Regions from separate parts of the Lactococcus sp. S64 genome, predicted to be linked through region 1. Evidence: predicted binding sites of a transcription regulator. Region 1 holds the regulator's gene; each other region holds the start of a gene.
What was found. Region 1 encodes NrdR, which represses ribonucleotide reductase genes. Its sites were predicted from a motif close to ACACNATATATNGTGT; they were not measured.
Positions count from the first base shown of each region.

Region 2: the regulator NrdR is predicted to act here: its motif matches at 1,032-1,047, upstream of IAE51_RS00415 (redoxin NrdH).
Region 3: the regulator NrdR is predicted to act here: its motif matches at 1,806-1,821, upstream of nrdD (anaerobic ribonucleoside-triphosphate reductase).

Region 1 is NZ_JACVUQ010000002.1:95,724-99,010, forward strand. Features, by position in the region: gene dnaI (primosomal protein DnaI) at 1-198, opposite strand, end outside; gene IAE51_RS02895 (replication initiation and membrane attachment family protein) at 198-1,373, opposite strand; gene nrdR (transcriptional regulator NrdR) at 1,473-1,919, opposite strand; gene trmB (tRNA (guanosine(46)-N7)-methyltransferase TrmB) at 2,038-2,691, opposite strand; gene IAE51_RS02910 (phosphotransferase family protein) at 2,813-3,287, opposite strand, start outside.
Region 2 is NZ_JACVUQ010000001.1:86,219-89,505, reverse strand. Features, by position in the region: gene parE (DNA topoisomerase IV subunit B) at 1-75, opposite strand, end outside; gene plsY (glycerol-3-phosphate 1-O-acyltransferase PlsY) at 350-991, shown strand; gene IAE51_RS00415 (redoxin NrdH) at 1,165-1,383, shown strand; gene nrdI (class Ib ribonucleoside-diphosphate reductase assembly flavoprotein NrdI) at 1,385-1,807, shown strand; gene nrdE (class 1b ribonucleoside-diphosphate reductase subunit alpha) at 1,943-3,287, shown strand, end outside.
Region 3 is NZ_JACVUQ010000004.1:220,643-223,929, reverse strand. Features, by position in the region: gene IAE51_RS06445 (hypothetical protein) at 1-172, shown strand, start outside; gene IAE51_RS06440 (LysM peptidoglycan-binding domain-containing protein) at 211-1,530, opposite strand; gene nrdD (anaerobic ribonucleoside-triphosphate reductase) at 1,874-3,287, shown strand, end outside.

The DNA.
Region 1 (3,287 bases):
TTCACCTTTTTCAAATTTTTCATGCTCACGAACGTATTCATAAAACTTGGAGTAAGAGCGTTGAATTTCGTCAGAAGTCATTTGATGTTGGGCAATAAAAGCTTGCACATCAGCATTTTTTAATACTTCTGCGACTAATTTTTCAAAATTTTCACGGATGTCTTGACGTTTTCCTAAGATGTCTCCGATAGATTCCATTAATTTTGCTCTCCTTTCAGTTTTTTGAGAGAGTCAAGCCTTATTTTCTCAAGTTTTGCAAGTTCTTCTTGGCTTGTCTTATTTTCATAATCTGGATTTGACCATTTTGGTGCTTCTTTTTTGATTTTCATTGGTCTTTTTTCAGCTCCAGCTTTTGCTTTAGCAGCAGCTAATTCTTCTCGTTCCAAAATTCGTTTTACCGCTGTTTCAGCTGTAAATACTTCATTTCTCATCCAGTCGTTGGCTAATGCATTTACAAAATTTGGATTTAACGACGCATTTTTTTGCTGTACTAAAACATAGTGAATCAAAATATTTTGGACTTCTGCTGGCAAATTTTGGCGACTTAAATTAGTTAAAAGCTTATGTTCTTCCGAACTGACAAAGCCTCCAGCTTGCGCTTTTATCTGTCGGATGAAATCATCTGGTTCATGAGATTTACTGATGACAATCAAATCGGCAAATGCTTTAGGAAAAGCTGAAAGTGCTGGTTGCGGTTGGCTAGCTCCTGAAAGACTTCTCATCAAATTATTCATGTTCAAAGTTTTATCAGCATTGGCTGTTTTTTCTGCTTGCTTGAATAATTCGTACCAATTGAGTTCAAATTTTTCTGCTAGTGAATAGAGCGTTAAGGAGTCTTGATTTTCATTGTTTAAATGATAGCCTTGACGTTCCATAATACTTTTAAAGGCCCCCATATCAAAACGTTCATTTGTATTTGAAGGGTTTTGTTGAGCTTGTGAGTCAAAACTAACTTTATAAACTTCATGAAATTTCTTGGAAATTTCTTTTCCTTTTGGTTCCATTCTTTTAGCTAAAGCAGCTACTCGATTTTCACCAATTCTTGAAATCAAAAGTTGTCTATAAAAATCATCTGCAAGGAAATTTTCAAAATTTAGCGGACTTTTTACTTCAAAATAAAGACTGGTATGATCATCATAAACACGAACTAATGATAAGCCAGATAATTTATCTAATGCTTCAATAAAAGGATTGAGGCCGAGATTTAGATATTCCAAAAAGTGAGAAATTCTTCCAGTAGAGAAGCTTAGCATTAACTGATAAAGCGCAAAGGCATCCGTGCCAATGATTGGTAAATAGAGCAGACGAAAAGCCTCAGCGTCAAAGCTGGTCTTTCCTCGATTAAGCATTGTAAATGAATCTCCCGCTCTCATTTTTTTCCTCACTTTTTACTGACAGAAAGTTCAGCGAGCTGATCTTTCTTTTATTTGCCGATAAAATGCTCCTTATTCAGTCACTTTTTACTGACGGATTTATTTTTTGGTAATATTTTTAAGGAGCTCTTCTAATTCACTGACATCTTTGAATGAACGATAGACGCTGGCAAATCTGATATAGGTGATATCATCCAATTCAGCTAATTCTTGCATCACAAATTCACCAATAACATCTGATTCAACTTCATTACTGTCTAGTTGACGAATTTTTCTTTCAACATTTGCAACTGTTGTTTCAATATCTTCACTTGATACTGGGCGTTTGTATGCTGAACGAACTAAACCACGAACAATTTTTTCACGATTAAAGGGTTCACGTTTGTCATCTTTTTTGATGACTAAAAGGGGCATTTCTTCGATACGTTCAAAGGTTGTGAAGCGAAAACCACATGATTCACAAACACGACGACGGCGAATAGCATCTTCGGCTTGTCTTGAATCAACAACTTTTGATTCTTCAGAAGAACACTTTGGACATCTCATTTTATTCTCCTTAATAGATAATAAATTCTTATTAATTTTACTGACAGAAAATTGGTTTAGACTTTCTTATTCTGTCAGTAATTTTTTTCATTAGTTTTAATGACAGAAAGCAACTTATTTACTTCTTAGGCAAAAATTTTGCTTCTAATCGATAAATTACTTGACCTTTCTGTGAGAATTTTTGCTCATACTCGGTCATTACATTTTGAGGTGCAAATTCTTCGTCTTGGTGTAAATCTAACCAAACTTTTTTAAGTTCCATGCCATAGTTAGCTAAAGAAACTAAAGAATATTCAAACAATCCACGATTGTCAGTTTTGAAATGAATTTCACCTTCAGGACGTAAAATCTTTTCATAAGTTGCAAGAAAAGATTTATAAGTCAAACGACGTTTTTCATGACGTCCTTTTGGCCAAGGGTCAGAAAAGTTCAAATAGACTTGGTCAATTTCACCATCAGCAAAATATTCACTCAAAGCAGCTCCATCAACAAGCATCATTTGTACGTTTGGCAAATCTGCTTCAATTGCTTTATCTAAAGCATAAGATAAAACTGATAATTGCATATCAATTGCAATGTAATTTATTTCTGGATGAAGAGCTGCCATTCCTGTGATGAAAGCTCCTTTTCCACAACCCACTTCAATATGAATCGGATGATCATTTCCAAAACGCTCTGACCAACGTCCTTTAAAGTCCGCTGGATTTTCAACTACGATATGTGCGTTTTCAGCAAGCATTTCGCCTGCCCCTTTACGATTTCTGACGCGCAATTTTTACCTCAATTTTTTAATTTTTGATAGAAAATCAGCAAAAGTGATCTTCTATTTCTTTATTTTTATTATTCAATTATAAGCCAAAAAATAGGAAGGTCCAAACCCTAGCCTATTTTTACTAAAATAATTCACAAAATTTACGAAGTCCCAAGATTTCTTGATTCACTTCTTTCATTTTTCCTCTAGAAAGATATTCAGAGATTTGGCGAAGAAAAGAAAGTTTTCCATACCAAGCCACTTTATCCATAATATCTGAACGAGGTCTAACACCAGATGTCATCAACCACAAAGACCAGTTATTTGGTTTAATATAATGTGATAAAACATGTGCCATATCAACCATTGAATCTGATAAAAAGACGGTATCCCAATCTACTAAATAAATTTTTCCTGAATTATCATCCACTAACCAATTTTTATGATTGACATCGCCATGAACGACTACGACCTCTTCATTTTTGATTTCGGGAACTTGTTGACGCATTTCTTCAATGATTCCTGACAAAAAATGATTTGTTCGTAAAGCCTCAGTATTTTGGACACAATCCTCTAATAATTGTTCAGGAAGAATAATTTGACTTCCCAACTTCTTA
Region 2 (3,287 bases), on a different contig from region 1:
ACGTTTTCTGACAGCATCCAATCCTTCAAGAACCTGAATCGCACTGTCATCATAGTTATTAATATCTATTACCATTTATTTTCCTCTCATCGAAAGCCTATATCTTCTATCTAAATCACTATTTTTTTATCCACAATGAGCTAATAAAAAATATTCATCTTGATTATTGTACCTTGTTCAGAAAGCTTTGTCAAAGGACTGCTGACAATTTTTTCATCTAATAGTAAGAATTTTTCCAAAAGTAAGTGAAGATGTTTCAATATTGTCAGTAATCTTTATTAAAAATATGATATAATTGTACAGTTAAAAGAGATTATCGATTTTAAACGAAATAAACTTCGGAGAACTTATGCTTACTATTATTCTTCTTCTCATTGCCAGCTATCTTTTAGGGGCAATTCCATTCGGCTTATGGATTGGCAAGATTTTTTTCAAAAAAAATCTCCATGACTATGGCTCAGGAAATACTGGAACAACCAATACTTTTAGAATTCTAGGTGTAAAGGCAGGAATTTCAGTTTTTGCTTTTGACTTACTAAAGGGGACACTTGCTACTCTTTTACCCCTTTTCTTCCATATCAATGGTGTTTCACCTCTAATTTTCGGTCTTCTTGCTGTCATTGGACATACTTTTTCAATATTCGACCGCTTTAAAGGTGGTAAAGCTGTTGCAACTTCTGCTGGTGTGATTCTTGGATTTAGTCCGCTCTTCTTAATTTACCTTCTTGTTGTCTTTATCATTGTCCTATGGCTTTTTAGCATGATTAGTCTCTCTAGTGTGATAGGTGCTGTATTTGCTTTATTGGGAATTCTTATTTTCCCTAGCATCGGATTTATTCTTACTTCCTACGACCTTTTATTCTCAATTATTATTTTTGTTTTAGCAATTATTATTATTTTACGACATAGAACAAATCTCAAAAGAATCAAAAATCATTGCGAATCCCTTGTCCCATTTGGTTTAAACTTATCAAAACAAAAAGAAAAATAGCACAATATGTTGTGTTATTTTTATAATTTTACATAATTCAACACAATATCTAGTATCTTTAATTTGACTAGATATTTTTTTTACGATAAAATAAGACTATAAAAAGTCGAGAAAAAGTCAAAGACTTTTTACTCTCACTAATAAAATACGTTTGTCCTCAAAGGAGATTTAAAATGGTTACAGTCTATTCTAAAAACAATTGTATGCAATGCAAAATGGTCAAAAAATGGCTCTCAGAACATGAAATTGCCTTCGATGAAATCAATATCGATGAACAACCTGAATTTGTTGAAAAAGTGATTGAAATGGGATTTCGTGCTGCACCTGTCATTACTAAAGATGACTTTGCCTTCTCTGGTTTCCGTCCTAGCGAATTAGCAAAGTTGGCTTAATATGAAACTTGCTTATTTCAGTGTGACTGGGCAAACACGTCGCTTTGTTTCCAAAACAAACTTACCAAATGTCGAAATCAGTCCTGACGATGATATAGAAATGAATGAACCTTTTCTTTTGATAACGCCAAGTTATGCCGAAGAATCTCCAACTGTTTCTAAATCAATAGATGTTATGGACCCTGTTTTTGACTTTATGGCTTATAATGATAATTATAAACATTGTCTAGGAATTATTGGTACAGGAAATCGTAATTTCGCAGGTATTTATATTTTTACTGCTAAAGAACTTTCTGCAAAATACCAAATTCCGCTTTTATATGATTTTGAGTTTAATGGTACACCAGCCGATGTTGCTGCTGTCGAAAAACTCGCTACACAGCTTGACAAAGGAGCGAAAGTCACCTTCAAAAATCCGCTGTGATTTTATGGCTTCACCCTATTGAGTGAAGCCTCTTTATTTTTAACTTTTTATTTCTATTAATTAGTTTGAACTTATTATAATATTAGAGTTCATCCCTCTGTTCTTTATGGTTGAACGCTTTAAGAAAGGTCACTTATGTCTCTAAAACAACTTAAAGATGTAACTTATTTCAAGCTTAATAACGAGATTAACATTCCCGTTAATGGTAGCATTCCTCTTGCTAAAGATAAAGAAGCAATTACTGCTTTTTTTAAAGAAAATGTCGAACCTAATCGTTATGAAGCCGATACATATATCGATAAACTCAATTGGCTCGTTAAAGAAGAATATCTAGAAGCTGAGTTTCTTGAAAAATATAAACCAGAATTCATTACCAATCTTCGTAAAGAATTGAGTAAATTTGAATTTCATTTTGATTCATTTATGGCTGCTTACAAATTTTATAATCAATATGCCATGAAAAACAATGACGGTTCTCTCTATCTTGAAGATTTTGAAGATCGTGTGTTAATGAATGCTTTATACATGGCTGACGGCGATGAAAAATTAGCTAATAATCTTGCTTTTGCAATGATTAATCGTCGTTATCAACCTGCGACTCCGACTTTTCTAAATGCTGGACGTAAGCGTCGTGGTGAATTTGTTTCTTGTTTCCTTCTACAATTAACTGATGATATGAATTCAATTGGACGAACAATTAACTCTGCCTTGCAACTTTCTAAAAATGGTGGTGGTGTTGGTCTAAACTTGACTAATTTACGTGCTGCTGGTGCACCTATCAAAGGTTACGATGGAGTGGCAGCTGGTGTCGTTCCTGTCATGAAACTTTTTGAAGACGCCTTTTCTTATGCCAATCAATTGGGGCAACGTCAAGGTGCTGGTGTTGTTTATTTATCACTATTCCATCCAGATATTATGGAATTCTTGTCCACTAAAAAAGAAAATGCGGATGAAAAAATTCGTGTTAAAACACTCTCTCTTGGGGTTACTGTTCCTGATAAATTCTATGAATTGGTCAAAAAGGGAGAAACAATGTATCTCTTTGAACCATATTTTGTTGAAAAATATTATGGCAAACCTTTTGCCGAAGTGGATATCACAGCTGAATATGACAAAATGGTAGCCAATCCAGAAATTCGTAAAACACCGATTAATGCCCGTGAACTTGAACAAGAACTTTCAAAACTTCAACAAGAATCTGGTTATCCTTACATCGTAAATGTTGACACAGTCAATCAAGCTAACCCTGTTGATGGTGTAATTTCAATGTCTAACCTTTGTTCTGAAATTTTGCAAGTCCAAACGCCTTCTGTTTTGAACGATGACCAAACTTATAAGGTGGTTGGAACTGACGTCGCTTGTAACTTGGGTTCAACTAATGTTTTGAATATGATGACTTCTAGCAATGAATTTGGAACTTCTATTGAAGCAATGGTTCGCGCTTTAACTTTCATCTCCGAAACTTCAAACCTCGATACTG
Region 3 (3,287 bases), on a different contig from region 1:
AACAGATATTGATTATTTAATGAGTTCTGAAGAATTAACTTCTTTTCAACGCGTTTTTCTTGAACTCGCGCTTGAAAAAGAAACAACACCTTGGGAAATGACTGTTGGCATGTCTGAACCGACTCAATCGATTCATCTTCAGTCTGTTTTAAAAGAATTAAAAAAAGAATGAATTAACTTTCATTCTTTTTTTATTTTATAAATTACAATTTATTTAATACGAAGATATTGACCAATTAAAATGGTATCACTTGATAAATGATTCCAAGCCTTAATTGAAGCAATTGGGCTACCAGATTTTTGTGAAAGTCCCCAAAGCGTATCTCCTTTAACAACCTTATGGATAGAGGTATTTGAAGCTGCAGAAGAGTTAGAAGTTGAACTCGTAGAGGCTGAGCTTGAACCTGTTGAAGAACTTGAAGAACCGGCAGATTGTGAAACAATCAAGTTTTGTCCAATGAAAATTGTATCAGAATTCAAATGATTCCAACTCTTGAGTTGAGCAATCGTCGTTTTATATTTGACAGAGAGTCCCCAAAGCGTATCACCAGATTTAACCTTAATCGTCGTCTGTGAAGCTGGTTTGGCAGGAGTGACCGAAGTAGTAGGCGTTGTAGTTCCGGCAGAATTTCCTGAAGAAGTTGAACTATTTGTATTAGACGAAGAACTTGAAGTTGTCAATACAAGCTTTTGCCCAATATAGATGACTGTACTTTTAAGATTGTTTGCGCTTTGAATTTGAGCAACACTAATTCCATATTTTTGCGAAATTCCCCAAAGTGTATCGCCAGATTTAACTGTATAAGTGGTTGAGCTTGTATTTGAATTATTATTGGTATTTGTAGCTGTTGAACCACCGGAATTAGAAGTACCAGCAGAAGAAGCACCGTCAAAACGAGTCAAATTATATTGAGAAATAATTCGATTCAGTGAAGCACCATAATTAGGGTCAGTTGCATATTTTCCTGTTAAAGCTGCGGTTGCAGCTTGATAGGTTGCCGCGTTTGCTCGCCAAGCTTTAGCATAATAAGGACCATTTCCAAAGTTTGTAGTTTTTAAAACATAAGCATTATCTTGGAAACTTTGATTAAAGGAAGGATAAACCCTAAATGGCATATCTTTTGTGACCCATTTACCATTGAGATATTCTTGAGTTTTAAAAACAACGCTTTTTCCTTGATAAGTTCCTTGAATACCGAATAAATTATAATAGGGGGCACGAGAAAGTTGGCTTGAACCCCAGTTACTTTCCAAAATAGCTTGAGCAATCATAACTGAAGGATAAAGACCATTACTATCGGCAACTGGTTTTGCTGATGCAGCAATACTTTCAATAAAAGCTTCTGTCGAATTGGTTGCAGCCTGAACCATTGGGCTTGTTTGTTGGAGCAAAAGCTCATGAGTGGTCGTCAAAGTTCCTGCAATGAGAACAGCGCCAGCAAATTTGGTCGCTGGTTTATAAAAAGCCAGTGGTTTTTTGGCTTTCTTTTTTAAATGTCTATTTTTAACTTTAATACGAGAAACTGGCATAAATAATTCCTTTCCTGAAAATACAGAATAAAATAAGTACTACCCTATTTTACCACGGTTAATGGAAGAAAAAGATGACAATTATGTGGCGGTTTGTAAACGTTTTTTATTTAATGTTTTATATTGGCTAGAAAATGTGAGAATTTAGATAAAAAATCTGATTTAAGACGCAATGATTACATTTTAAATACAAAGAGATTATATTTTGCTTTGCGAAATTGAGAAAAGGGAATGAAAACAAGCAACACAAGATATTGTGTGTGTTTACATAATTTAAACTATATATTGTGTCATTTCCGAGAATTTGATAAAATAGATGATGTAATTGAAGAGGATGGTTAATATGAAAAGTGAAGTAAAATATCAAGATGTAACACTAGAAGAAATTAATGTGATAAAGCGTGACGGACGCTCAGTGAAATTTAACAGTGAGAAAATTTTTGATGCTTTGACTAAAGCGGCTAAAAAAGTCGAACTGACAGATATGTCGGTTCTTTCAGAACTTACTGACAGAGTAGTCAGTGAAATCTTTACTCGTTTTTCTGAAAATGTCAAAATTTATGAAATTCAATCGATTGTTGAGCAAGAACTCCTTGAGTCTGGTGAAACTCAATTGGCTGAAGAATATATCTCTTATCGTGCTAACCGTGATTTGGCCCGTACCAAAGCAACGGATATCAATTTCACGATTGAAAAATTAATTAATCGCGACCAAACTGTCGTTAATGAAAATGCCAATAAAGATTCTAACGTTTTCAATACTCAACGTGATTTGACAGCTGGTGCGGTTTCCAAAGCAATTGGTTTGAAACTTCTTCCGCCACATGTGGCAAACGCTCACCAAAAGGGTGATATTCATTATCATGACCTTGATTATAGTCCATTTACTACAATGGCTAACTGTTGTTTGATTGACTTTAAAAATATGTTTGAAAATGGTTTTAAACTTGGAAATGCGCAAGTAGATTCGCCAAAATCAATTCAAACAGCAACTGCGCAAGCCAGTCAAATCATCGCTAATGTGGCTAGTTCACAATATGGTGGTTGTTCATTTGACCGTGCCGATGAAGTATTGGCGCCTTACGCGAAATTAAATTATAAAAAACATTTAAAAGATGCACAAAAATGGATTGATGGTGCTGAAAAACAAGAAGCTTATGCTCGTGAAAAAACAGCCAAAGATATCTATGATGCAATGCAATCTTTAGAATATGAAATTAATACTTTGTTTACTTCAAATGGTCAAACGCCTTTTGTAACAGTTGGTTTTGGTCTTGGAGACGATTGGTATGCGCGTGAAATTCAAAAAGCAATTTTGAATGTCCGGATTGGTGGTTTAGGTTCAGAACACCGTACTGCTATTTTCCCTAAATTAATTTTCACACTCAAACGTGGACTTAACCTCGAAGTAGGGACACCAAACTATGACATCAAAGAACTTGCGCTTGAATGTTCAACAAAACGGATGTACCCTGATATTTTGAGCTATGATAAAATTGTTGAATTAACAGGTTCATTTAAAGCTTCAATGGGTTGTCGTTCATTCTTGCAAGGCTGGAAAGATGAAAATGGGAATGACGTGACTGCTGGACGTAATAATCTTGGAGTTGTTACAGTTAACCTTCCGCGTATTGCTCTTGAAGCCGCTGGAAATAAAGAAAAATTCTGGGAAATCTTCAATGAAAGAATTGAAATTGCTCATGATGCCCTTGCTTTTCGTGTTGAACGTGCTAAAGAAGCACAACCTAAAAATGCAC